3 regions of the Streptomyces sp. AMJ-169 genome follow, and region 3 is predicted to be linked to each of the others. Evidence: predicted binding sites of a transcription regulator. Region 3 holds the regulator's gene; each other region holds the start of a gene.

Region 1 (7,624 bases), on a different contig from region 3:
CCCACGACCGCGACACCCACCAACGCGACCGCGTCGACAAGCCCATCGGCTACGCGGCGGTCGACATCCCCGTGTACCTCCTCATCGACCGCGACGACAACACCCTCGTCGTCCATTCAGCCCCCGAGAACGGCCGCTACCAGGAGATCGACACCTACCCCTGGGAAACCGACGTCCCGCTGCCGTCCCCCCTCGACTTCACCCTCGACACCTCCGAGCTGAAGAACTACACCGACTGACAACACCCCTCACCCACCCACCATCCCCCCAATATCCCGAACCCCCTCCCCCGTCACCGCGCAATACCCCTCGACCTCGCCACTTCTCGCGGTCCTTCTCCTCGTCCGTCATGCGAAGAAAGACGGTGGAACAGGCACAAGGGGTTCCGGAAAGCACTGAAGAAACGCCCCACGGAAACGCGGAAAACGCGGAAAACGCCGAAAGCGGCACCCCCCGCCGAAGCGAGAAGCACCGCCCTCAGTAGCGACTACCGATCCAGGAAACCGGATCAGAAGTCCATGTCACCACCCGGCATCCCGCCACCGGCAGGCGCAGCGGCCTTCTCCGGCTTGTCGGCGATGACGGCCTCGGTGGTGAGGAACAGCGCGGCGATGGACGCCGCGTTCTGGAGCGCGGACCGCGTCACCTTCGCCGGGTCGATGATGCCCTCGGCGACGAGGTCGACGTACTCACCGGTCGCGGCGTTCAGACCGTGACCCGGGGTGAGGTTGCGGACCTTCTCCACCACGACGCCGCCCTCGAGGCCGGCGTTGACGGCGATCTGCTTCAGCGGGGCCTCAAGGGCGAGCTTGACGGCGGCAGCGCCGGTCGCCTCGTCACCCTCCAGCTCCAGCTTCTCGAAGACCTGCGCGGCCTGGAGCAGCGCGACGCCGCCACCGGCGACGATGCCCTCCTCGACGGCCGCCTTGGCGTTGCGCACGGCGTCCTCGATGCGGTGCTTGCGCTCCTTGAGCTCGACCTCGGTCGCGGCACCGGCCTTGATGACGGCCACGCCGCCCGCGAGCTTCGCCAGGCGCTCCTGGAGCTTCTCGCGGTCGTAGTCGGAGTCGGAGTTCTCGATCTCGGCGCGGATCTGGTTGACCCGGCCGGCGACCTGGTCGGAGGAGCCGGCACCGTCGACGATGGTGGTCTCGTCCTTGGTGATGACGACCTTGCGGGCGCGGCCCAGGAGGTCGAGCGTGGTGTTCTCCAGCTTGAGGCCGACCTCCTCGGAGATCACCTCGCCGCCGGTGAGGATGGCGATGTCGTTCAGCATGGCCTTACGACGGTCGCCGAAGCCGGGCGCCTTGACGGCGACGGACTTGAACGTGCCGCGGATCTTGTTGACGACCAGCGTCGACAGGGCCTCGCCCTCGACGTCCTCGGCGATGATCAGCAGCGGCTTGCCGGACTGCATGACCTTCTCCAGGAGCGGCAGCAGGTCCTTGACCGAGCCGATCTTGGAGTTGGCGATGAGGATGTACGGGTCGTCCAGGGACGCCTCGAGGCGCTCCATGTCGGTCGCGAAGTACGCCGAGATGTAGCCCTTGTCGAAGCGCATACCCTCGGTGAGCTCCAGCTCCAGACCGAAGGTCTGGGACTCCTCGACGGTGATGACGCCTTCCTTGCCGACCTTGTCCATGGCCTCGGCGATGAGCTCGCCGATCTGGGTGTCGGCGGCGGAGATGGAGGCCGTGGAGGCGATCTGCTCCTTGGTCTCGACGTCCTTGGCCTGCTCGAGCAGGGCGGCGGAGACGGCCTCGACGGCCTTCTCGATACCGCGCTTCAGCGCCATCGGGTTGGCACCGGCGGCGACGTTACGGAGGCCCTCGCGGACCAGCGCCTGGGCGAGGACGGTCGCGGTGGTCGTACCGTCACCGGCGACGTCGTCCGTCTTCTTGGCGACTTCCTTGACCAGCTCGGCGCCGATCTTCTCGTACGGGTCCTCCAGCTCGATCTCCTTGGCGATGGACACACCATCGTTGGTGATCGTGGGGGCGCCCCACTTCTTCTCAAGGACGACGTTGCGGCCCTTGGGGCCGAGGGTGACCTTGACGGCGTCGGCGAGCTGGTTCATGCCGCGCTCAAGGCCTCGCCGCGCCTCCTCGTCGAACGCGATGATCTTGGCCATGTGAAGTGGTCCCTCCAGGACTGCTGGGTGAGTACCGCAGAGGACCGCGCCCGCGCCCGCGACGGACGGCTCCCCGGCGCGGACGGTTCCTTGCCCCGCCCGGCCGCGAGCCTCACCGACTCGGTCCTTCGTAGCACTCTCACCTTCAGAGTGCTAACGCCAATGATTAGCACTCGACCCCCGAGAGTGCAAGACACCCTCCCCTCGCCCGGACCCCGGCGGACCCCCCGCGCGGGCACGTCGAAGGGCCCGCGTCCTGGACAGACGCGGGCCCTTCGACGTGCCGGAAACGGTGTACAGAAAATCTTCAGGCGGTGAGGCGAACCATGTCGGCCTGCGGGCCTTTCTGACCCTGCGAGATCTCGAACTCGACGCGCTGGCCCTCTTCGAGGGTGCGGTACCCGTCCATCTGAATCGCGCTGTAGTGGACGAAGACGTCCGCACCACCGTCGACCGCGATGAAGCCGTAGCCCTTCTCCGCGTTGAACCACTTGACGGTGCCCTGAGCCATGCCTAACTCCCCTATTACTGGCCCTTGCACAGATCCGCACTTCGCGGATCCGGGTCAGACCTCACCCCCCAATGACTGGGGGCGTGCGCCGGAACGCGTCGACCGCCGCTGAATGTATCCGCCCCACTGCCGTCCGCAACAGGTCAATCCGACGAGAATTCTGGACGGATCCGATCCGGAATGTGGTGAGAATTCCACTGAATTCAGGGCAATCCGGGCCGGGCAAAGGCCGCGAATGCCGCACCCGCGACAGCCACTTTGGCTATTTCTTATCGGGCGCTCACCGGGAGAGCCAAGGCGCGTTACCCAACCTTACAGCGCCTAACCACACAGAATTGCCCCCTCCGTTTCGAACCAGGAGAGGGCAATTCGATGAACATTCAGTAATGGCAGTTACCGACGGTTACTACCCGTTGGTAACGACATTAAGTCAGCCACCCGCGACGGCCGGGATGATCGAGACCCCGGCGCCGTCCGGCGTCGCCGTCTCAAGACCCTGCTCGAACCGCACGTCGTCGTCGTTGACGTACACGTTCACGAACCGCCGCAGCTTGCCCTGGTCGTCCAGGACCCGCGCCGCGATCCCCGTGTGGTTCTTCTCCAGGTCGGCGATGACCTCCCCGAGGGTCCCGCCCTCGGCGCTCACCTCGGCGACGCCGCCGGTGTACGTACGCAGGATGGTCGGGATACGAACGGTCACGCTCATGCGAGGCCAGCCTCTCGGAAGGAGTCCAGGGTCGGACGGATGGTCGCGGTCAGACCGGTGCCGGCCACCGCGTCGAGGGTCTTGAGCCCGTCACCGGTGTTGAGGACGACGGTCGTCAGCGCCGGGTCGAGGAGCCCGTTCTCGATCAACTTGCGAGTGACCCCTACGGTCACGCCCCCGGCGGTCTCCGCGAAGATCCCCTCGGTCCGCGCCAGCACCTTGATCGCGTCCACGATCTCCGCGTCGGTGACGTCCTCGACCGCGCCCCCGGTCCGCCGCGCGATGTCGAGCACGTACGGCCCGTCCGCCGGATTCCCGATGGCCAGCGACTTGGCGATGGTGTCCGGCTTCTGCGGCCGGACGACGTCGTGCCCCGCCTTGTACGCGACGGAGACGGGCGAGCACCCCTCGGCCTGCGCCCCGAAGATCTTGTACGGCTTGTCCGCGACCAGCCCCAGCTTGATCAGCTCCTGGAGCCCCTTGTCGATCTTCGTGAGCTGCGAGCCGGAGGCGATGGGGACGACGAGCTGGTCGGGCAGCTCCCAGCCCAGCTGCTCGGCGATCTCGTACGCGAGCGTCTTGGAGCCCTCGGCGTAGTAGGGCCGCAGGTTGACGTTGACGAACCCCCAGCCCTCGCCCGCCGAGTCGCCGATCAGCTCCGAACAGAAGCGGTTGACGTCGTCGTAGTTGCCCTCGATGCCGACCAGCTGACCGCCGTAGACGGCCGCCATGACGACCTTGCCCTGCTCCAGGTCGTGCGGGATGAACACGCAGGAGTTCAGGCCCGCGCGGGCGGCGGCGGCGCCGACGGCTCCGGCGAGGTTGCCGGTGGAGGAGCACGAGAGGGTGGTGAACCCGAACGCGCGCGCCGCTTCGAGCGCCTGTGCGACGACCCGGTCCTTGAAGGAGTGGGTCGGGTTGCCGGAGTCGTCCTTGATGAAGAGCCTGCCCTCGGCGACCCCGAGTTCCGCCGCGAGCCGGTCGGCGCGGACGAGCTTGGTCCAGCCCGGGTTCAGGTTCGGCTTGTCGGCGACGTCCGCGGGGACGGGCAGGAGGGGGGCGTAACGCCAGATGTTGGCCGGCCCGGCGGCGATGCGGGCCCGCAGTTCCTCGGCGTCGTAGGCGGAGAAGTCGTAGGCGATCTCCAGCGGGCCGAAGCACTCTTCGCAGGCGAAGGACGGGCCGAGGGGGACGCGGTGGCCGCATTCGCGGCAGCTGAGGGCGGAGGCAGGTCCGAGGTCGACGGTCTTCTCTGTACCGGTCCGCTGCTCGGCGATGGTCTGCACAGCCATGGGAGGGGAGGCCCTTTCTCCTCATCTTCCTCACGACGCATCTCGCCGTGAGACGGATTTGGCACCTTCCCTAGCCGGGAGCCTCGGCGCGCGTGCGCGAGACCGGCTGGAGGGTTGCCGGGGCTTCATCGGGCCGTATCCCTCTGCCCCTCTGGATGAGCGGTATGAAGTTGTCGAACGCAGGCTGAGCGGTATGAACATACGATCCGCGACCGTCGACATGCGATGGTCACCAGCGTTGTTCAAGACTGTAACCGAAGCACAGGACAGTTGAGATAGTCGTCCGAACCGCGAGATGGATCACACGTCGCAGTGTGACCGTGACAGTGAGGAGCCGCTGACTGTGCTGCAAGAAGTCGAGCGCTGGCTGGCGACCCGTACATGGTCGTTGTCCGACCGCCCCCTGCACCGCGTCCTCGCGGCGAAGCGGGCGGCAGGGCTGTCGGTGTCGGTGGTCCTGCCCGCGCTGAACGAGGAGTCGACGGTAGGGGACATCGTCTCGATAATCCGGCACGACTTGATGCGGCAGGTGCCCCTCGTCGACGAACTCGTCGTCCTCGACTCCGGCTCGACCGACCGCACGGCGGAGGTGGCGGCGCGGGCCGGCGCGCGGGTGGTCGCGCGCGACTCGGTCCTCCCCCGCATCCCCACGGTCCGGGGCAAGGGCGAGGTCCTGTGGCGCTCACTCTTCGTGACCAGCGGTGATGTGGTCTGCTTCATCGACGCGGACCTGCGGGACTTCTCCTCCGACTTCGTGACGGGCATCGTGGGCCCCCTGCTGACCGACCCCGGGGTGTCCCTGGTGAAGGGCATGTACGACCGCCCCCTCGCCGGCGCGGCGGGCCAGGGCGGCCGGGTCACGGAACTGATGGCCCGCCCGCTGCTGAACATGCACTGGCCTCAACTGGCGGGTTTCGTCCAGCCGTTGGGCGGCGAGTACGCGGCAAGGCGCAGCCTCCTGGAACGGCTCCCGTTCCCGGTCGGCTACGGCGTGGAACTGGGAATGCTGGTGGACGCACTGCACTTGGTGGGCCTCGACTCGCTGGCCCAGGTGGACGTAGGCGTGAGGAAACACCGCCACCAGGACGGCCAGGCCCTGGGAAGGATGTCGGCGGAAATTTATCGGACCGCTCAACTCCGGCTGGCGAGGGGCCACTTGATCCGCCCGTCGCTGACCCAGTTCGAGCGGGGCGAGGCGGGGTTCGAGGCGCGGACGTATTCGGTGGACACGGAGGAGAGGCCGCCGGTGCTGGAGATCGAGGAGTACGCGGAGCGGAAGGCGGCGTAAGGACTGGCGTGAGGCTGACGGACCTCAGGGGGCGCGGGGCTGTGCCGAGGTGCGGCTCCGCCGGGTGGGCGCCGACCAGCCGCCTCCGAGCCGCACCCCGCAACGGCAGCGGCCCCCGGTTTCCTGGTTTGAGCGCCGCAGGCCCTGGCTAGGTTCAGGCGTATGGCTGCTTCCGCTGTGCTGGTCGCCTCCAATCGGGGACCCGTCTCGTACGACCTGCTGGACGACGGCTCGCTCAGTGCCCGGCGCGGCGGCGGGGGCCTGGTCTCCGGGCTCTCCGCCATCGGTCCCGAGGCCGGCGCCCTGTGGGTCTGCTCCGCCCTCTCCGAGGCCGACCGCACCGCCGTACGGCGCGGGGTCCGCGAACCCGGCACCCTCATGCTCGACATCCCGGCCGACGTGCACGCCGACGCCTACAACGGCATCGCCAACTCGGTCCTCTGGTTCGTGCACCACCTGCTCTACCAGACGCCGCTGGAGCCGGTGTTCGACGCGGAGTTCCGGCGCCGGTGGGCGGCGTACGAGGCGTACAACCGGGCCTTCGCCGAGGCCCTGGCCGGCAATGCGGCGGACGGCGCCGCCGTCCTCGTACAGGACTACCACCTCTGCCTCGTCCCCGGCATGTTGCGCGCGCTCCGCCCCGACCTGCGGATCGGGCACTTCTCGCACACCCCGTGGGCGCCGCCGGACTACTTCGCCCTGCTCCCCCGGGACATCAGGGCCCAGCTCCTCGACGGCATGCTCGGCGCGGACCGGCTGGGTTTCCTCACCCGGCGGTGGGCGGACGCGTTCGCCGCGTGCTGTCCCGAGGGGACGCGGGGGACGGAGATCGGCGTGCACGCGCTGGGCGCCGACGCGGATTTCCTGCGGGAGCGGGCGGCACGGGCCGACGTGCGGGACCGGATGGCCGACCTCCAGGACGAGATCGGCGTCGGCCGCAAGGTCATCGTCCGCGTCGACCGTACGGAGCTGTCGAAGAACATCGTGCGGGGCCTGCTGGCGTACCGGCACCTCCTGGACACCCACCCCGAGTGGCGCGACAGGGTCGTCCACGTGGCCCTCGCGTATCCGTCCCGGCAGGACCTGAAGGTGTACCGGGACTACATGGAGGAGGTGCAGCGGGTGGCCGCCGAGATCAACTCGACGTACGGCACACCGAGTTGGACCCCGGTGGTGCTCCACCTGAAGGACGACTTCGCCCGCTCCCTGGCCGCGTACCGCCTAGCGGACGTCGCCCTGGTCAACCCCATCCGCGACGGCATGAACCTGGTCGCGAAGGAGGTCCCGGTCGTCTCCGACAACGGCTGCGCGCTGGTCCTTTCGAGCGAGGCGGGGGCGTATTGGGAACTGCGGGAGGATGCGCTGACGATCAATCCGTACGACGTACTGGAGACGGCGGAGGCGCTGCATGAGGCGTTGTCGATGCCGGCGGGGGAGCGGGCGGAGCGGACTAAGCGGTTGGCGGCGGCGGCGACGGCGTTGCCGCCTACTCAGTGGTTTTTGTCGCAGTTGGAGGGGTTGGGGGGTGGGGGGAGCTGATCGGCTGGGGGGCTGGCGGGGAGGCTGGCTGGCGCTGGGGCGCCAATCGGCTGAGGCAGGCGCCGGGCACTGATCGGCTGGGAGGGGAGGCTGGTCGGCTGCGGAGGCTGACTCAGCTGCTGGGGGCGTTGATCAGCTGGGGGAGGCCGACCGGCTA
Region 2 (7,624 bases), on a different contig from region 3:
ATGGAGTTCGCCCGGAGCCTGAAGGGGCTGGATGCCTCCGACGTGACGACGGTGATGATGCCGGTCGTCACCGCGCCCTCCGACCCCAACCGGGTCGTCGCGAAGGAACCGGCGGCCACCGAACTGTGGGAGTCGCTCAACTCGGCCTAGACAGCAGCCCGTTGACGACCGCCGCCAGCTGCGCGGCGACGTCGTACCCTCGCGTCAGCTCCTCCCAGTCCGCCGACATGCCGGTCAGCTGCGGGAGTTCGGCCGCGTCCTGCGGGCCGAGCAGGGACGGGAAGAAGGGGCGGCGGTCGGGTGCGGCGGCGCCTGAGGAGCCGGTTTCTTTCGAGACGCCGGTCGCCTCCGAGGTCTCTTCTGAGGAGCCGGCCGCCCCCGAACCCCTCACGCCGGCCGCCCCACCAGCATCACCGGTGCCCCCGCCGCCCGCGTGAGGAAGACCGTCGCCGAGTTCGGTCCCTGCGGCTTCACCTTCTTGCGCAGCTCCTCCGGCTCCACGGCCGACCCCCGCTTCTTCACCGTGAGGATGCCGACCCCCCGCTCCCGCAGCAGCGCCTTCAACTTCTTCACGTTGAACGGGAGTTGATCGGTGATCTCGTACGCGGTGGCGTACGGGGTCGGGCGGAGTTCGTCGGCGGTGACGTACGCGATGGTCTCGTCGATCAGGCCGCCGCCCTTGAGGCCTTGCGCGACCTCGGCGACCAGGTGCGCGCGGATGACGGCACCGTCGGGCTCGTACAAGTACCGCCCCAGCGGCCGGACTTCGGGGTTCGGCAGGCCGGTGCCGAGGAGGGTGTGCGGGCCGGGGAGCAGGGTCGCGCGGATCGCGCCGGGCCCGGCGCCGAACCACAGCACCGCCTCCTTCACCTCCCCGGCGTCCGAGATCCACTCGGCCTCCGCCTCGCCGGGGACCGCCTCGTGCGGGATGCCCGGGGCGACCTTCAGCGCCGCGGTCCGGGCCGCGCGGGCCGCGCCGATCGCCCAGGACAGGGGCGGCGAGTAGGCCTCGGGGTCGAAGATCCGGCCGCGTCCGCCGCGCCGGGCGGGGTCGACGAAGACGGCGTCGTACGCATGGGTGTCGACGTCCGTCACATCCGCCTCGCGGACCTCGATCAGCTCGGCCAGGCCCAGGGCCCGCGCGTTCGCGCGGGCCGTCGCGGCGGTCAGGGGGTCGCGGTCCACGGCCAGCACCCGGATGCCCTCCCGCGCCAGCGCGATCGCGTCGCCGCCGATGCCGCAGCACAGGTCGGCGACCGAGGCGACGCCGAGCGCCCTGAACCGCCGGGCCCGGTACGCCGCGACGCTCGCGCGGGTCGACTGCTCCACGCCGTTCGGGGTGAAGAACATCCGGGCCGCGTCCTCGGCGCCGAACTTCACCACCGCGCGCTGCCGCAGCCGCACCTGGCCCAGGACCGCCGACACCAGCTCGGCGGGGTGCGCGCGGCGCAGCCGGGTCGCCACGGTCAGCTCGTCGGCCGGGCGGACGTCCCGCAGCTCGGCCAGGAGGGCGCGGCCGGCGGGGGAGAGGAGGGGGGCGAGGTCGTTCACGGGTCCGATTGTCCCTCCCTGTACTCCGGCAGGTGGACCCCGGCCGCCGCCGCGAAGTGTCGGCACCCCTCCCGGTACGCCCTGCTGTAAGGATCCCCGACCATGGGAGTAGTAGGACAAAAATACAAAAAACACACCCCGAGTCAGCTCCGCCGCAGCGGCGTCGCCGTCCTCGCCGTCGCCGCCATCGCCTCCGGCTGCGCGCCGGGCGAGGGCGGCCCGCACAGCGCCCCCGGCGCGGCCGGCCAGCAGGCGGCGCCGGCCGACGCCCTCACGTCGTACGCGAAGAAGCTCCGCATGGAGCAGACCGCGCGGACCGCCGCCGCCAAGCGGTGGGGGCTGAAGCGGGTGCCGCTCGCCGCGCCCGCGCCGCCCGCGAAGAAGCCGCACATCGGGGCGCGGGACGGGTTCGAGGTCGAGGACCAGGAGGAGCTGGGCCTGCCGCCGGTCTTCACGACCGTCCCGACCAAGGAGAAGGTCGTCTTCCTCACCATCGACGACGGCGCTGAGAAGGACCCGGCGTTCCTGCGGATGATGAGCGAGCTGAAGATCCCGTACACCGCGTTCCTCTCCGACTACCTGGCCAAGGAGGACTACGGGTACTTCAAGAAGATGCAGGACGCCGGCGTCGTCCTGAACAACCACACCCTCACCCACCCCTACCTGCCCGGACTCTCGTACGCCCAGCAGAAGCGCGAGATCTGCGGGATGCAGGACGTCATCGAGAAGCGGTACGGCAAACGGCCGCAGCTCTTCCGGCCGCCCTACGGCAACTACAACCGCGACACCCTGCGCGCGGCGAAGGCGTGCGGGGTGAAGTACGCGCCGATCTGGGACGAGGAGGTGTTCGTCGACCACTGGGAGTACCGCGAGTGGGACCGCGACCTCCATCCCGGCGACATCGTCCTGAGCCACTTCCGGGGGAAAAACGACTGGAAGGGAACTATGCCCGACATGATCCGGCGGTTCCTGGACATGGTGACCGAGAAGGGGTACGCGGTGGGGCGGTTGGAGGATTACCTGTGAGAGGGCGGGGGTTGGTGACCGGCGTGCTGCTGGCGGCGGCCGTGGCGCTCAGTGGCTGTGCGCAGTCGGCCGGGCCGATGGAGCGGCTCGGCAAGGAGGCGGCGGAGCGGGTGCGGGGGCATGGGGCGCATGGGAGTCCCGGCGTGGACGGCAGCCCCGGCGCCGACGGCGGTCCCGGCTCCGGGGGGCAGCCGGCGTACCGCCGCTGGGGGCTGACCGGGCCACTGACCCCCGCACCGACCCGCCCGAGCACGATGGGCCTTCCGGGGAAGGGGGTGCGGGTCCTGGACCACGTCCCCACCCGCGACCCCGTGGTCTTCCTCACCTACGACGACGGCGCCGAACGCGACCCCCGTTTCATCGACATGGTCCGCGAACTGCGGCTGCCGGTCAGCATGTTCCTCACCGACAGCGTCGTCGGCCCCGGCTACGGCCACTTCGCGCGCCTGCGCGAGGTCGGCGCCGACCTCCAGAACCACACCCTCCACCACGCCGCCCTCCGCGGCCTCCCCTACGCCGGCCAGCGCGCCGAGATCTGCGGCCAGCAGGAGAAACTCCAGTCCCGCTTCGGCATCCGCCCCCACTACTTCCGCCCGCCCTACGGCACATACGACCAGGTCACCCTCCAGGCGGCCGGGGACTGCGGAATCTCGGCGCTGATCCTGTGGCGGGCGTCGATGGGCCCGGACGGCCTGAGCTTCGCGAGGGGTTCACGGCATCTGCTGCCGGGGGATGTCATCGCGATGGACTCGGACGAGTCCGGGGGGCCGAGCCTGCGGGAACGGACGGTACGGGTGTTGCGGGAGGCGCAGGCGAAGGGGTTGGGGGTGGGGAGGCTGGCGGACTATGCGGGGTGAGGGGGCGGCAGCCCCAGGGCCCGGAAACGCCGGGCTGGGACAGGCCGACGTCAGCTGAAAGCGTCGGTCTCCGCGCCGCGGACATGAGCCGGGATTAGCAGTCCGCTTGACCGAGTGCTAATCGCGGTCATAGTCTCGGGTCTGGCACTCCCCCCTGGAGAGTGCCAACAACGCGACGGGCAGGTCCGGCACCCGCGACGACGGATCGACCTGGTCGCCACCTCAGACAGTTAACCCCGTGAGATCTCCGAAGGGGGAGGTCGGATCGTGACGACCGCCAGCTCCAAGGTTGCCATCAAGCCGCTTGAGGACCGCATCGTGGTCCAGCCGCTCGACGCCGAGCAGACCACGGCCTCCGGCCTGGTCATTCCGGACACCGCGAAGGAGAAGCCCCAGGAGGGCGCCGTCCTCGCCGTGGGCCCGGGCCGGTTCGAGAACGGCGAGCGCCTGCCGCTCGACGTCAAGGTCGGCGACGTTGTCCTGTACAGCAAGTACGGCGGCACCGAGGTCAAGTACAGCGGCGAGGAGTACCTCGTCCTCTCGGCTCGCGACGTGCTCGCGATCATCGAGAAGTAAGAAACCTCAGGTTTTTGAAGCCGCGCCCCTGGCCCCGCGATCCCTTGTTGGAGCCGGGCGCCAGGGGCGCGGCGTTTTTTCACCCACAGATTTTCCGAGAGGGCACCCGCTGTCATGGCGAAGATCCTGAAGTTCGACGAGGACGCCCGTCGCGCCCTTGAGCGCGGCGTCAACAAGCTGGCCGACACGGTCAAGGTGACGATCGGCCCCAAGGGCCGCAACGTCGTCATCGACAAGAAGTTCGGCGCGCCGACCATCACCAACGACGGCGTCACCATCGCCCGTGAGGTCGAGCTCGACGACCCGTACGAGAACCTCGGCGCCCAGCTGGTGAAGGAGGTGGCGACCAAGACCAACGACATCGCGGGCGACGGCACCACCACCGCCACCGTCCTCGCCCAGGCGCTGGTCCGCGAGGGCCTGAAGAACGTGGCCGCCGGTGCCTCCCCGGCGCTGCTGAAGAAGGGCATCGACGCCGCCGTCAAGGCCGTCTCCGACGACCTGCTGGCCACCGCGCGCCCGATCGAGGAGAAGTCCGACATCGCCGCCGTCGCCGCGCTGTCCGCCCAGGACACGCAGGTCGGCGAGCTCATCGCCGAGGCGATGGACAAGGTCGGCAAGGACGGTGTCATCACCGTCGAGGAGTCCAACACCTTCGGCCTGGAGCTGGAGTTCACCGAGGGCATGGCCTTCGACAAGGGCTACCTGTCGCCGTACTTCGTGACGGACCAGGAGCGCATGGAAGCGGTCCTGGAGGACCCCTACATCCTCATCAGCCAGGGCAAGATCTCCTCCATCCAGGAGCTGCTGCCGCTGCTGGAGAAGGTCATCCAGACCGGTGGCTCCAAGCCGCTGCTGATCATCGCCGAGGACGTCGAGGGCGAGGCCCTGTCGACCCTGGTCGTCAACAAGATCCGCGGCACGTTCAACGCCGTCGCCGTCAAGGCCCCCGGCTTCGGCGACCGCCGCAAGGCGATGCTCCAGGACCTGGCGGTCCTGACCGGCGCGACCGTCATCTCCGAGGAGGTCGGGCTCAAGCTGGAGCAGGCCGACCTCGACGTGCTCGGCACCGCCCGCCGCGTCACCGTCACCAAGGACGACACCACGGTCGTCGACGGCGCCGGCGACTCCGCGGACGTCACGGGCCGCGTCGCCCAGATCAAGGCCGAGATCGAGAACACGGACTCCGACTGGGACCGCGAGAAGCTCCAGGAGCGCCTCGCGAAGCTGGCCGGCGGCGTGTGCGTGATCAAGGTCGGCGCCGCCACCGAGGTGGAGCTGAAGGAGAAGAAGCACCGTCTGGAGGACGCCATCTCCGCGACCCGCGCCGCGGTCGAGGAGGGCATCGTCTCCGGCGGTGGCTCCGCGCTCGTGCACGCCGCGAAGGTCCTCGAGGGCGGCCTCGGCAAGACCGGCGACGAGGCCACCGGTGTCGCCGTCGTCCGCAAGGCCGTCGTCGAGCCGCTGCGCTGGATCGCCGAGAACGCGGGCCTCGAGGGCTACGTCATCACCTCCAAGGTCGCCGAGCTCGACAAGGGCCAGGGCTTCAACGCCGCGACCGGCGAGTACGGCGACCTGGTCAAGGCCGGCGTCATCGACCCGGTCAAGGTCACCCGCTCGGCCCTGGAGAACGCCGCCTCCATCGCCTCCCTCCTCCTCACGACCGAGACCCTGGTCGTCGAGAAGAAGGAAGAGGAGGAGTCGGCCGCCGGTGGTCACTCCCACGGGCACTCGCACTGACACCACGTCGGTGAGCTGAAGGCTCCGAGGCCCGGTATCCGTGGGGGTGCCGGGCCTCACCCGTGTCCTCGTACCGGAGTTCCGGCGGGGGCGGTCCGGGAGGGGCGGTCCGGGAGGGGCGGTCCGGGAGGGGCGGTCCGGAGCGGGGAGTTCAGGGCGGGGCGTTCGGGGAGGGGCGTTCGGGGAGGGACAAGTCGCTTACTGCGGACCGTACTTGCGTCCCGTCCGGGACGAGAGCCCGCCCAGCAGCCCCCGGGGCGTCACCTTCACGACCCCCATCAGCGCCTTGTACTTCGGGTCCGGGATCGACACGGACTTGCCGCGCGAGAGGTCCTGGAGCGCCTCGGCGACCAGCTTGTCCGCGTCCAGCCACATCCACCCGGGGATGTTGTCCGTCCCCATCCCGGCCCGCTCGTGGAACTCGGTCCGCACGAACCCCGGGCACAGCGCCATCAGCCGCACCCCGCTGCCCGCGAGATCCTTCGCCGCGCCCTGGGTGAACTGCACGACCCACGCCTTGGACGCCCCGTACGTCCCGCGCGGCAGGAACGCGGCGACCGACGCGACGTTCACCACACCCCCGCGCCGCCGCTCCCGCATCCCCTCGACGGCCGCCGACGTCAGCCGCAGCACCGCCTCGCAGTGCACCTTGAGCATCTTCAGCTCGTCCGCCATCGCCACGTCGAGATAACGGCCCTTGTTGCCGAAGCCCGCGTTGTTGACCAGCAGGTCGACGGGGCTCTTGCGGTCCCGCAGCCGGGCGGCGACCGCCTCGATGCCGGCGTCCTCGGCGAGGTCGGCGGAGAGCACCTCCGCCTCGATGCCGTGCCGGTCGTGCAACTCGGTCGCCTGCTCGCGCAGCCGCTTCGTGTCCCGCGCGACCAGCACCAGGTTGTGCCCGTCCGCCGCCAGCCGCCGCGCGAACGCGGCACCGATCCCCGCGGTCGATCCCGTAATCAGAGCCGTTGTCATGGGCAGAAGACTAGGCGGCCGAACGGCCCGCTCCGGGCCCCTGTCCAGGCCCTCCCGAACGTGAAGAACCCGTGGGCAACGGCTTGATGACACTCTCCGGCCGGCCCTGGACAAGGGCGGCCCGGCCCTCTTCAGCCCCCGTACTTCTCGACGTACTCCAAAGCCGCCCTCCTCTCCTCCGGATGGAGCGCCTCGCCGGCCGCGAGGACGCGGGGCAGCAGCGCCCGCTCGGTGGTGACCGCGCGGAAGGCGACGGCCACCGACACGTCGTGCTCCGGACGGTGGACGATCTCCACGGGGTCCCCGGCCTGGATCTCCCCGGGGACGATCACCCGCAGATACGCGCCCGTCGCCGCCGCCCGGGTGAACCGTTTGACCCATCCCGGCTCGCCCATATGGCCCTGGAACGTCCGGCACGGGATACGTCCGCTGCTGACCTCCAGCACCACCCGCGCGCCGATCCGCCACCGCTCCCCGATGAGCGCCCCGGAGACGTCGATCCCGGCCGTCGTCAGGTTCTCCCCGAACATCCCGTTGCCCAGTTCCCTGTCCAGCACCCGCTCCCACTCGTCCAGATCCTCGCGCGCCACCGCGTACACCGCCTGGTCGTCCCCGCCGTGATGCCGCAGGTCCGCGATGTGGTCCCCGGCCAGACCACTCCCCCCGGCCCCCTTGGCCCCCGGCGCCGCCACCCGCACCGGGCCCTCGACCGGGCGCTTGTCGATCCCGGTCAGCCCTTGCGGCTGATCGGTGTACGGCACGGCCTTGAGCCGGCCCACGTTCACGGACAGAAGCCTCATACAGGAAACCGTAGCGACCCCGGCTCAAAGCGTCCAGACATTTTTGACCTGCATGTACAAGGTCTGCTTATGCCTCGGGTTATCCTCGGCCGCGTGATAGAA
Region 3 (7,624 bases):
GAGGTAATTGTGATGATGGCGGGGCCGGACGTGGCCCACAACGACATCTTGGAGGCGGTCCAGGACCAGATTCCCCGCAAACGCTGGCGGCGCATCCACAACACCGACATCGTCATCCTTGAGGAGAGCAGCCAACCGCAGCCTGACCTTGTGGTGATTGAACGAGGACTCGGCCCAGCACGCGGAAGGCTGATGCCGTCCGAGGTCATCACCATGCTCGTGGAGGTTGTCTCCAAGACGAGCGTGGAACGCGACTACGGCGTCAAGCGATCGATCTACGCGGCGGCAAAGATCCCTGCCTACTTCATCATCGACCCGATCATGGCTCAGTGCGTACTGCTCACGGAGCCTGTGGGGCATGGGGAGGACGCGGATTACCGGCGGCAGCGGCTCACCAAGTTCGGCGACCTTACGCCTCTTGAACCCCTCGGCCTCGAACTGGACACCAGCGAATTCGAGACGTACGAGAAGGTCAGGCCCCACCGCTACCCGTGACGAAGTCGATCAACTCCTCCACCCTGCCCAGGAGTTCCGGTTCCAGGTCCTTGTAGGAGCTGACCCTCTTCAGGATCGCCGACCATACCGCCCCGGTGTTCTCCGAAGGCCACCCCAGCGCCCGGCACACCCCCGTCTTCCAGTCCTCCCCCCTCGGCACCCTCGGCCACCCCTCGATCCCCAGCGACGCCGGCTTCACCGCCTCCCAGATGTCGATGTACGGGTGGCCCACGACCAACGCGTGCTCGCTGGTCACCTGCTGGGCGATCCGCCACTCCTTCGTCCCCGGCAGCAAGTGGTCCACCAGGACACCGAGCCGGGCGTCCGGACCCGGTGCGAATTCGGCCACGATGCCCGGGAGATCGTCCACCCCCTCCAGGTACTCCACCACCACCCCCTCGATCCGCAGATCGTCCCCCCAGACCTTCTCCACCAGCTCCGCGTCGTGCCGCCCCTCGACATAGATCCGCCCGGCACGCGCCACGCGGGCACGTGCCTCGGGGACGGCGATCGAGCCGGAGGCGGTGCGGGCGGGGCGGGACGGGGCGGCGGTTGCCGGGCGGACGAGCGTCACGACCTGGCCCTCCAGGAGGAACGCCCCGGGCTCCAGCGGGAACACGCGGTGCTTGCCGAAGCGGTCCTCAAGGGTGACCGTGCCGGCCTCGCAGCGGATCACCGCGCCGCAGAAGCCCGTACGCGGCTCCTCGATCACCAGACCGGGGTCGGCGGGCACCTCGGGGAGCTGCTTCGGCTTCTTCCAGGGGGGCGTGAAGTCGGGGGAGTACTGGCGCATCTGAGTGACCTTAGTGCTCCGGCCCCCACCCGCCGCCGAGCCGCCCCGACACGCCGAACCGGCGGGCCAGCGCGTCCCGTTGGCGGCGGACGAAATCCGCGTCGACCACCGCGCCGTGGCCGGGCACGTACAGCGCGTCCTCCCCGCCCAGCGCCAGCAGCCGGTCCAGCGCGGCGGGCCAGGCGGCGGGCGCCGCGTCCGGACCGGCCTGCGGCTCCCCGGACTCCTCGACGAGATCGCCGCAGAAGACGACGCCGCCGGCGCGGACCACCATGTCGTACGGGGCATGCGCGGGCCCCAAGTTGACCAGCCGGACCTGCTCGGAGGAGCCCAGCTCCAGCTCCCCCTCCGCCGTGATCACCCGAGCCACCCCCGCCAGCACCCCCGCCGCCGCCTCAGCCTCCTCCGGCGGCAGCCCATTGCGCACCGCGTCCGCCCGCAGTTCCTCCGGCTCCCCGAGGCTCCGCCCCGCCGCCCAGATCTCCGCGTCCGGGAAGGCCGCCGCGCCGAAGACGTGGTCGAAGTGGGGGTGGGTCAGCGCGAGATGGGTCACATTGCGTTCGGCGAGGTGTTCTGCATCACGCCGCAGCCGCGCGCCCTCCGCGAGACTCGACCCCGCGTCGATCAAGAGAACCCCGCCCGCGCCGATCACCAGGCCCGCCGTACAGTCCCACCCGGGCAGCCGCACCCGCCCGACCCCGCCCGCGAGCCGTTCCCAGCCCAGCTCTTCCCAAGTCACCGTCATACCGCGACGCTAACCGTCAGCGGCCGTCCTTGCCTCGGTACCGCCTGGCCGCCGTACACTGGCACTCGTATGTGAAGAGTGCCAGGTGCCGTCGGGGTCGACTTCTGGAGGTGGGCGCGGTGCTGAGTGAACGCAGGCTTCAGGTGCTGCGCGCGATCGTCCAGGACTATGTCGGGACCGAGGAGCCGGTGGGGTCGAAGGCGCTCACCGAGCGGCACAACCTCGGCGTCTCGCCGGCCACCGTCCGTAACGACATGGCGGTCCTGGAGGACGAGGGGTTCATCGCGCAGCCGCACACGAGTGCGGGGCGCATCCCCACCGACAAGGGCTACCGGCTGTTCGTCGACAAGCTCGCCGGGGTCAAACCGATGACCGGCCCCGAACGGCGCGCCATCCACCACTTCCTGGACGGGGCGGTCGACCTCGACGACGTCGTCGCGCGGACCGTACGGCTGCTCGCGCAGCTCACCCGGCAGGTCGCCGTCGTCCAGTACCCCTCCCTCACCCGCTCCACCGTCCGGCACGTCGAGCTGCTGGCGCTCGCGCCCGCGCGGCTGATGCTCGTGCTGATCACGGACACGGGACGGGTCGAGCAGCGGATGGTCGACTGCCCGGCGCCGTTCGGGGAGTCCTCGCTGGCGGATCTGCGCGCCCGGCTCAACAGCCGGGTCGCGGGCCGCCGCTTCACCGATGTGCCCCTGCTCGTCGAGGACCTCCCGGAGGCTTTCGAGCGCGAGGACCGGGGTACGGTCTCGACGGTGCTCTCCACTCTCCTGGAGACGCTCGTCGAGGAGAACGAGGAGCGGCTGATGATCGGCGGAACCGCCAATCTGACCCGCTTCGGACATGACTTTCCCCTCACCATCCGGCCCGTCCTGGAAGCCCTCGAGGAGCAGGTCGTGCTCCTCAAGCTGCTGGGCGAGGCCGGAGATCCGGGCGTGACCGTGCGTATCGGGCACGAGAACGCCTACGAGGGACTCAACTCCACGTCCGTCGTGTCGGTCGGCTACGGTTCGGGCGGCGAGGCAGTCGCCAAGCTCGGCGTGGTCGGACCGACCCGCATGGACTACCCGGGAACGATGGGAGCGGTACGCGCAGTGGCGAGGTACGTCGGACAGATCCTGGCGGAGTCGTAAGTGGCCACGGACTACTACGCCGTGCTCGGCGTGCGCCGCGACGCGTCCCAGGATGAGATCAAGAAGGCGTTCCGCAGGCTCGCGCGCGAGCTGCACCCGGACGTCAACCCGGACCCGAAGACCCAGGAGCGGTTCAAGGAGATCAACGCCGCTTACGAGGTGCTGTCGGACCCGCAGAAGAAGCAGGTCTACGACCTCGGCGGCGACCCGCTCTCGGCGAGCGGCGGCGCGGGCGCGGGCGGCTTCGGCGCCGGCGGGTTCGGGAACTTCTCGGACATCATGGACGCGTTCTTCGGCACCGCGTCCCAGCGCGGGCCCCGCTCGCGCACCCGGCGCGGCCAGGACGCGATGATCCGCCTGGAGGTCACCCTCGACGAGGCGGCCTTCGGCACCACCAAGGACATCCAGGTCGACACCGCCGTCGTCTGCAACACCTGCAACGGCGAGGGCGCGGCTCCGGGCACCACCGCGCAGACCTGTGACATGTGCCGGGGGCGCGGCGAGGTCTCCCAGGTCACGCGCTCGTTCCTCGGCCAGGTCATGACGTCCCGGCCCTGCCCGCAGTGCCAGGGCTTCGGTACGGTCGTCCCGACCCCGTGTCCCGAGTGCGCCGGCGACGGCCGCATCCGCTCGCGGCGGACGCTGACCGTCAAGATCCCGGCGGGCGTCGACAACGGCACCCGTATCCAGCTGGCCGGCGAGGGCGAGGTCGGGCCCGGCGGCGGTCCCGCCGGTGACCTCTACGTCGAGATCCACGAGCTGCCGCACGCGATGTTCCAGCGCCGGGGCGACGACCTGCACTGCACGGTCACCCTCCCGATGACGGCGGCGGCGCTCGGCACGAAGGTGCCGCTGGAGACGCTGGACGGCCTGGAGGAGGTGGACATCCGGCCCGGCACCCAGTCCGGCCAGTCCATCCCGCTGCACGCCCGGGGTGTCACGCATCTGCGCGGCGGCGGGCGGGGCGATCTCATCGTCCACGTCGAGGTCCAGACCCCGACCAAGCTCGACCCCGAACAGGAGCGCCTGCTGCGGGAGTTGTCGAAGCTGCGCGGCGAGGAACGGCCCCAGGGGCAGTTCCAGCCGGGGCAGCAGGGGCTGTTCTCGCGGCTGAAGGATGCGTTCAACGGGCGTACGTGAGGATGCGAGTCGGCGGGAGCTGAGCCACTGCTGGGGGTCCGGGGGTCGTCCCCCGGGAAGGCACAGTCAGCCGGGGCAGCAGGGGCTGTTCTCGCGGCTGAAGGACGCGTTCAACGGGCGTACGTGAGGCAGCGCTGAACTTGGCGTATGCCAAAACGCGGGCCCGATTCGATGTGGTCCGGGGGACGTGACACCATGCCGTCATGTCCTCCGCACTCACCGGTCTCCTCCCGCTCCCGATCGTGCAGGCGCCCATGGCGGGCGGTGTCTCCGTGCCCCAACTGGCCGCCGCCGTGGCCGAGGCCGGGGGCCTCGGATTCCTCGCCGCCGGGTACAAGACGGCCGACGGGATGTACGAGGAGATCAAACAGCTGCGAGGGCTGACCTCACGGCCGTTCGGCGTCAACCTGTTCCTGCCGCAGCCCGAGTACGCCGAGGCCGGCGCGGTCGAGCTGTACGCGCACCAGCTGGCCGGCGAGAGCACCTGGTACGAGACCGAGCTGGGCGACCCCGACAGCGGACGCGACGACGGCTTCGACGCCAAGCTCGCCGTCCTGCTCGACAACCCGGTCCCGGTCGTCTCCTTCCACTTCGGCGCCCCCGCCCCCGAGATCCTCGCCGCGCTGCGCCGGGCCGGCACACTGACCCTCGTCACCGCGACCACCCCCGAAGAGGCCCACGCGGTCGAGCGGGCCGGCGCGGACGGGGTGATCGTCCAGGGCGTCGAGGCCGGCGGCCACCAGGGCACGCACCGCGACAACCCCGAGAACGACCGCGCCGGCACCGGTCTGCTGACCCTGCTGACACAGATCCGCGAGACCGTCTCCCTGCCGCTGATCGCCGCCGGCGGCATCATGCGCGGCGCCCAGATCGCCGCCGTCATGGCGGCCGGCGCGTGCGCGGCCCAGCTCGGCACGGCGTTCCTCGCCACCCCCGAGTCCGGCGCCGCCGCCGTCCACAAGCAGGCCCTGACCAATCCCCTCTTCGCCCGCACCGAGCTGACCCGCGCCTTCTCCGGGCGCCCGGCGCGCGGCCTCGTCAACCGCTTCCTGCGCGAGCACGGCCCCTACGCCCCGGCCGCCTACCCCGAGCTGCACCACCTCACCTCCCCGCTGCGCAAGGCGGCGGCGAAGGCGGGAGACGCGCAGGGCATGGCGCTGTGGGCGGGGCAGGGGCACCGGATGGCGCGCGAGCTGCCCGCCGGGCAGCTGGTGGCGGTCCTCGCCGATGAACTCGACGCGGCGCGCTGCGCGTTGTCCGCGACGGCTCCGGTGCCGGACGACGCGCCGACCGCCGACGGGGGTATCGCGCGATGACGGCGCCGGTCTTCGTCGTCGACCAACTCCTCGGCATCGGGCCCGAGTTCGTGCTCGACGGGCCCGAGGGGCGGCACGCGGTGTCCGTGAAGCGGCTGCGCCCTGGCGAGGACGTCGTCCTCACCGACGGGCGCGGGCGCTGGATCGAGGGCGTGGTCAAGTCCGCTGAAGGCAAGGACCAGTTGACCGTCATGGACCTGGAGTCCCTGTCGGAGGAGCCGCCGCCGCAGCCCCGCATCACCGTCGTCCAAGCCCTCCCCAAAGGCGACCGGGGTGAAGTCGCCGTCGAGACGATGACCGAGGTCGGTGTGGACGCCATCGTCCCCTGGGCCGCCTCCCGTTGTGTCACGCAGTGGAAGGACGTGCGCGGGCAGAAGGCGCTCGCGAAGTGGCGGGCCACCGCGCGGGAGGCCGGCAAGCAGTCGCGGCGCGTGCGCTTCCCCGAGGTCGCCGAGCCGGCGAGCAGCAAGCAGGTCGCCGCGCTGCTGGCGAAGGCGGACCTGGCCGTCGTGCTGCACGAGGACCGGGAGTACGGGAGCGAGCCGCTGGCGACCGCCGAACTCCCCGCCGAGGGCGAGATCTTGCTGGTCGTCGGGCCCGAAGGGGGCGTCTCCCCCGAGGAGTTGGCGCTGTTCAGGGAGGCCGGGGCGAAGACGTTCCGGCTGGGGCCGAGCGTGCTGCGGACGTCGACCGCCGGAACGGCCGCCGCCGCACTGGTACTTGGCCGCACCGGCCGCTGGAGCTGACCCCCCTCTTTTGAAGGGCTCTGGTACGTCCGCCCCCGTGGTGGGAAGCTTGCCGTATGCGTGCATCGAAGTGGATGCGAGCGGCCGTCGTCACGGGGACGGGAACCGTCCTCGTCGGCGCGCTGGCGGCGTGCGACCCGACCGGCGGGATCGGGGCGACGGACGTCGCCTACACGACCGGCACGACGGCCACCAAAGAGCTCCAGCAGCATGACGTCAACGTCAACTGGCTCAACTGCACCGGGAAGTACGGCAGTTCAGGGGTGTCCGCGACGCCGAGCGCCGGTGAGGACACCATCGTCTCCGTGGACTGCACCGGGCAGACCAAGGACGGCAAGGCCATCACCGTCACCGGCAGGGTGACGCGGGCCGTCGACGGGGCCTGCGTGCGCGGGGACTTGGTCGCCGATGTCGCGGGCAAGCAGGTGTTCCGGGTGAGCGGGCTGGGCAGTTGCTCGTCGCCGTCGCCCGTGAACCCGCCGTCGACGGGCGGGCCCGAGGGGCGGGTCACCGTCACGGTCACCAAGACCGTGTGGTGCAAGGGCGATCCGACGTGCTGGCCGGCGCAGGGCAAGTGATCCGAAACGGTGTCTGTCCGGGCGTTCCTTGCATAGGGTGATCGGGTGACACAGTCCGCGACGCCCGCTGCGTATCTCCGATTCCCGCACCTGCACGGCGACTTGGCGGCCTTCACCGCCGAGGACGACGTCTGGCTCGCGCCCCTCGACGGCGGCCGGGCCTGGCGGGTGAGCGCCGACAACACCCCCGTCGCCACGCCCCGCATCGCGCCGGACGGAAAGACCCTCGCCTGGACCTCCACCCGCGACGGCGCCCGCGAGATCCACACCGCGCCCGTCGCCGGCGGCCCGTCAACTCGCCTGACCCACTGGGGCAGTTCGACGACCCGCGTGTGCGGCTGGACCCCCGAGGGGCACGTCCTCGCCGTCGCCACCCACGACCAGGCCTCCCGCTCCCGCAGCTGGGCCCGCGCCGTCCCCCTCGACGGCGGCCCGGCGACGGTCCTGCCCTACGGCGTCGTCGACACCGTCGCCCTCGGCCCGCACCCGGTCCTGCTGTCCGCGCGCGGCGGCCGGGAAGCCGCCCACTGGAAGCGCTATCGGGGCGGCATGGCCGGCAAGCTGTGGATCGACACGGGCGGCGAGGGCGACTTCGTACGGCTGCACGCGGATCTCGACGGGAACCTGGAGTGCCCGGTGTGGGCGGGCGAGAGGATCGCGTTCCTGTCCGACCAC

Evidence for each region. The regulator HrcA, encoded in region 3, represses chaperone genes, less so after heat shock. The targets are predictions, from matches to a motif close to TTNGCACTCNGNNNNNCNGAGTGCNAA.
Region 1: groL (chaperonin GroEL) is a predicted target of HrcA. The motif match lies at 2,298-2,324, and genes of this name have one in related genera.
Region 2: groES (co-chaperone GroES) is a predicted target of HrcA. The motif match lies at 3,529-3,555, and genes of this name have one in related genera.

What each region holds. Positions count from the first base shown of each region.
Region 1 covers NZ_JBVLTJ010000023.1:10,561-18,184, reverse strand. Annotated here, with positions in the region: gene ACYUD3_RS35930 (Uma2 family endonuclease) at 1-239, shown strand, start outside; gene groL (chaperonin GroEL) at 509-2,131, opposite strand; gene ACYUD3_RS35920 (cold-shock protein) at 2,439-2,642, opposite strand; gene ACYUD3_RS35915 (MoaD/ThiS family protein) at 3,073-3,348, opposite strand; gene thrC (threonine synthase) at 3,345-4,640, opposite strand; SAM riboswitch class I at 4,659-4,802, opposite strand; gene ACYUD3_RS35905 (glucosyl-3-phosphoglycerate synthase) at 4,984-5,928, shown strand; gene ACYUD3_RS35900 (alpha,alpha-trehalose-phosphate synthase (UDP-forming)) at 6,091-7,467, shown strand.
Region 2 covers NZ_JBVLTJ010000005.1:583,320-590,943, reverse strand. Annotated here, with positions in the region: gene ACYUD3_RS15900 (LCP family protein) at 1-150, shown strand, start outside; gene ACYUD3_RS15895 (hypothetical protein) at 137-391, opposite strand; gene ACYUD3_RS15890 (class I SAM-dependent methyltransferase) at 388-1,551, opposite strand; gene ACYUD3_RS15885 (polysaccharide deacetylase family protein) at 1,654-2,577, shown strand; gene ACYUD3_RS15880 (polysaccharide deacetylase family protein) at 2,574-3,434, shown strand; gene groES (co-chaperone GroES) at 3,702-4,010, shown strand; gene groL (chaperonin GroEL) at 4,125-5,750, shown strand; gene ACYUD3_RS15865 (SDR family NAD(P)-dependent oxidoreductase) at 5,949-6,722, opposite strand; gene ACYUD3_RS15860 (MOSC domain-containing protein) at 6,854-7,522, opposite strand; gene ACYUD3_RS15855 (LysR family transcriptional regulator) at 7,616-7,624, shown strand, end outside.
Region 3 covers NZ_JBVLTJ010000010.1:73,755-81,378, forward strand. Annotated here, with positions in the region: gene ACYUD3_RS24390 (Uma2 family endonuclease) at 1-495, shown strand, start outside; gene ACYUD3_RS24395 (DUF3097 domain-containing protein) at 473-1,288, opposite strand; gene ACYUD3_RS24400 (MBL fold metallo-hydrolase) at 1,299-2,033, opposite strand; gene hrcA (heat-inducible transcriptional repressor HrcA) at 2,153-3,169, shown strand; gene dnaJ (molecular chaperone DnaJ) at 3,170-4,309, shown strand; gene ACYUD3_RS24415 (nitronate monooxygenase) at 4,513-5,625, shown strand; gene ACYUD3_RS24420 (16S rRNA (uracil(1498)-N(3))-methyltransferase) at 5,622-6,371, shown strand; gene ACYUD3_RS24425 (hypothetical protein) at 6,428-6,949, shown strand; gene ACYUD3_RS24430 (S41 family peptidase) at 6,995-7,624, shown strand, end outside.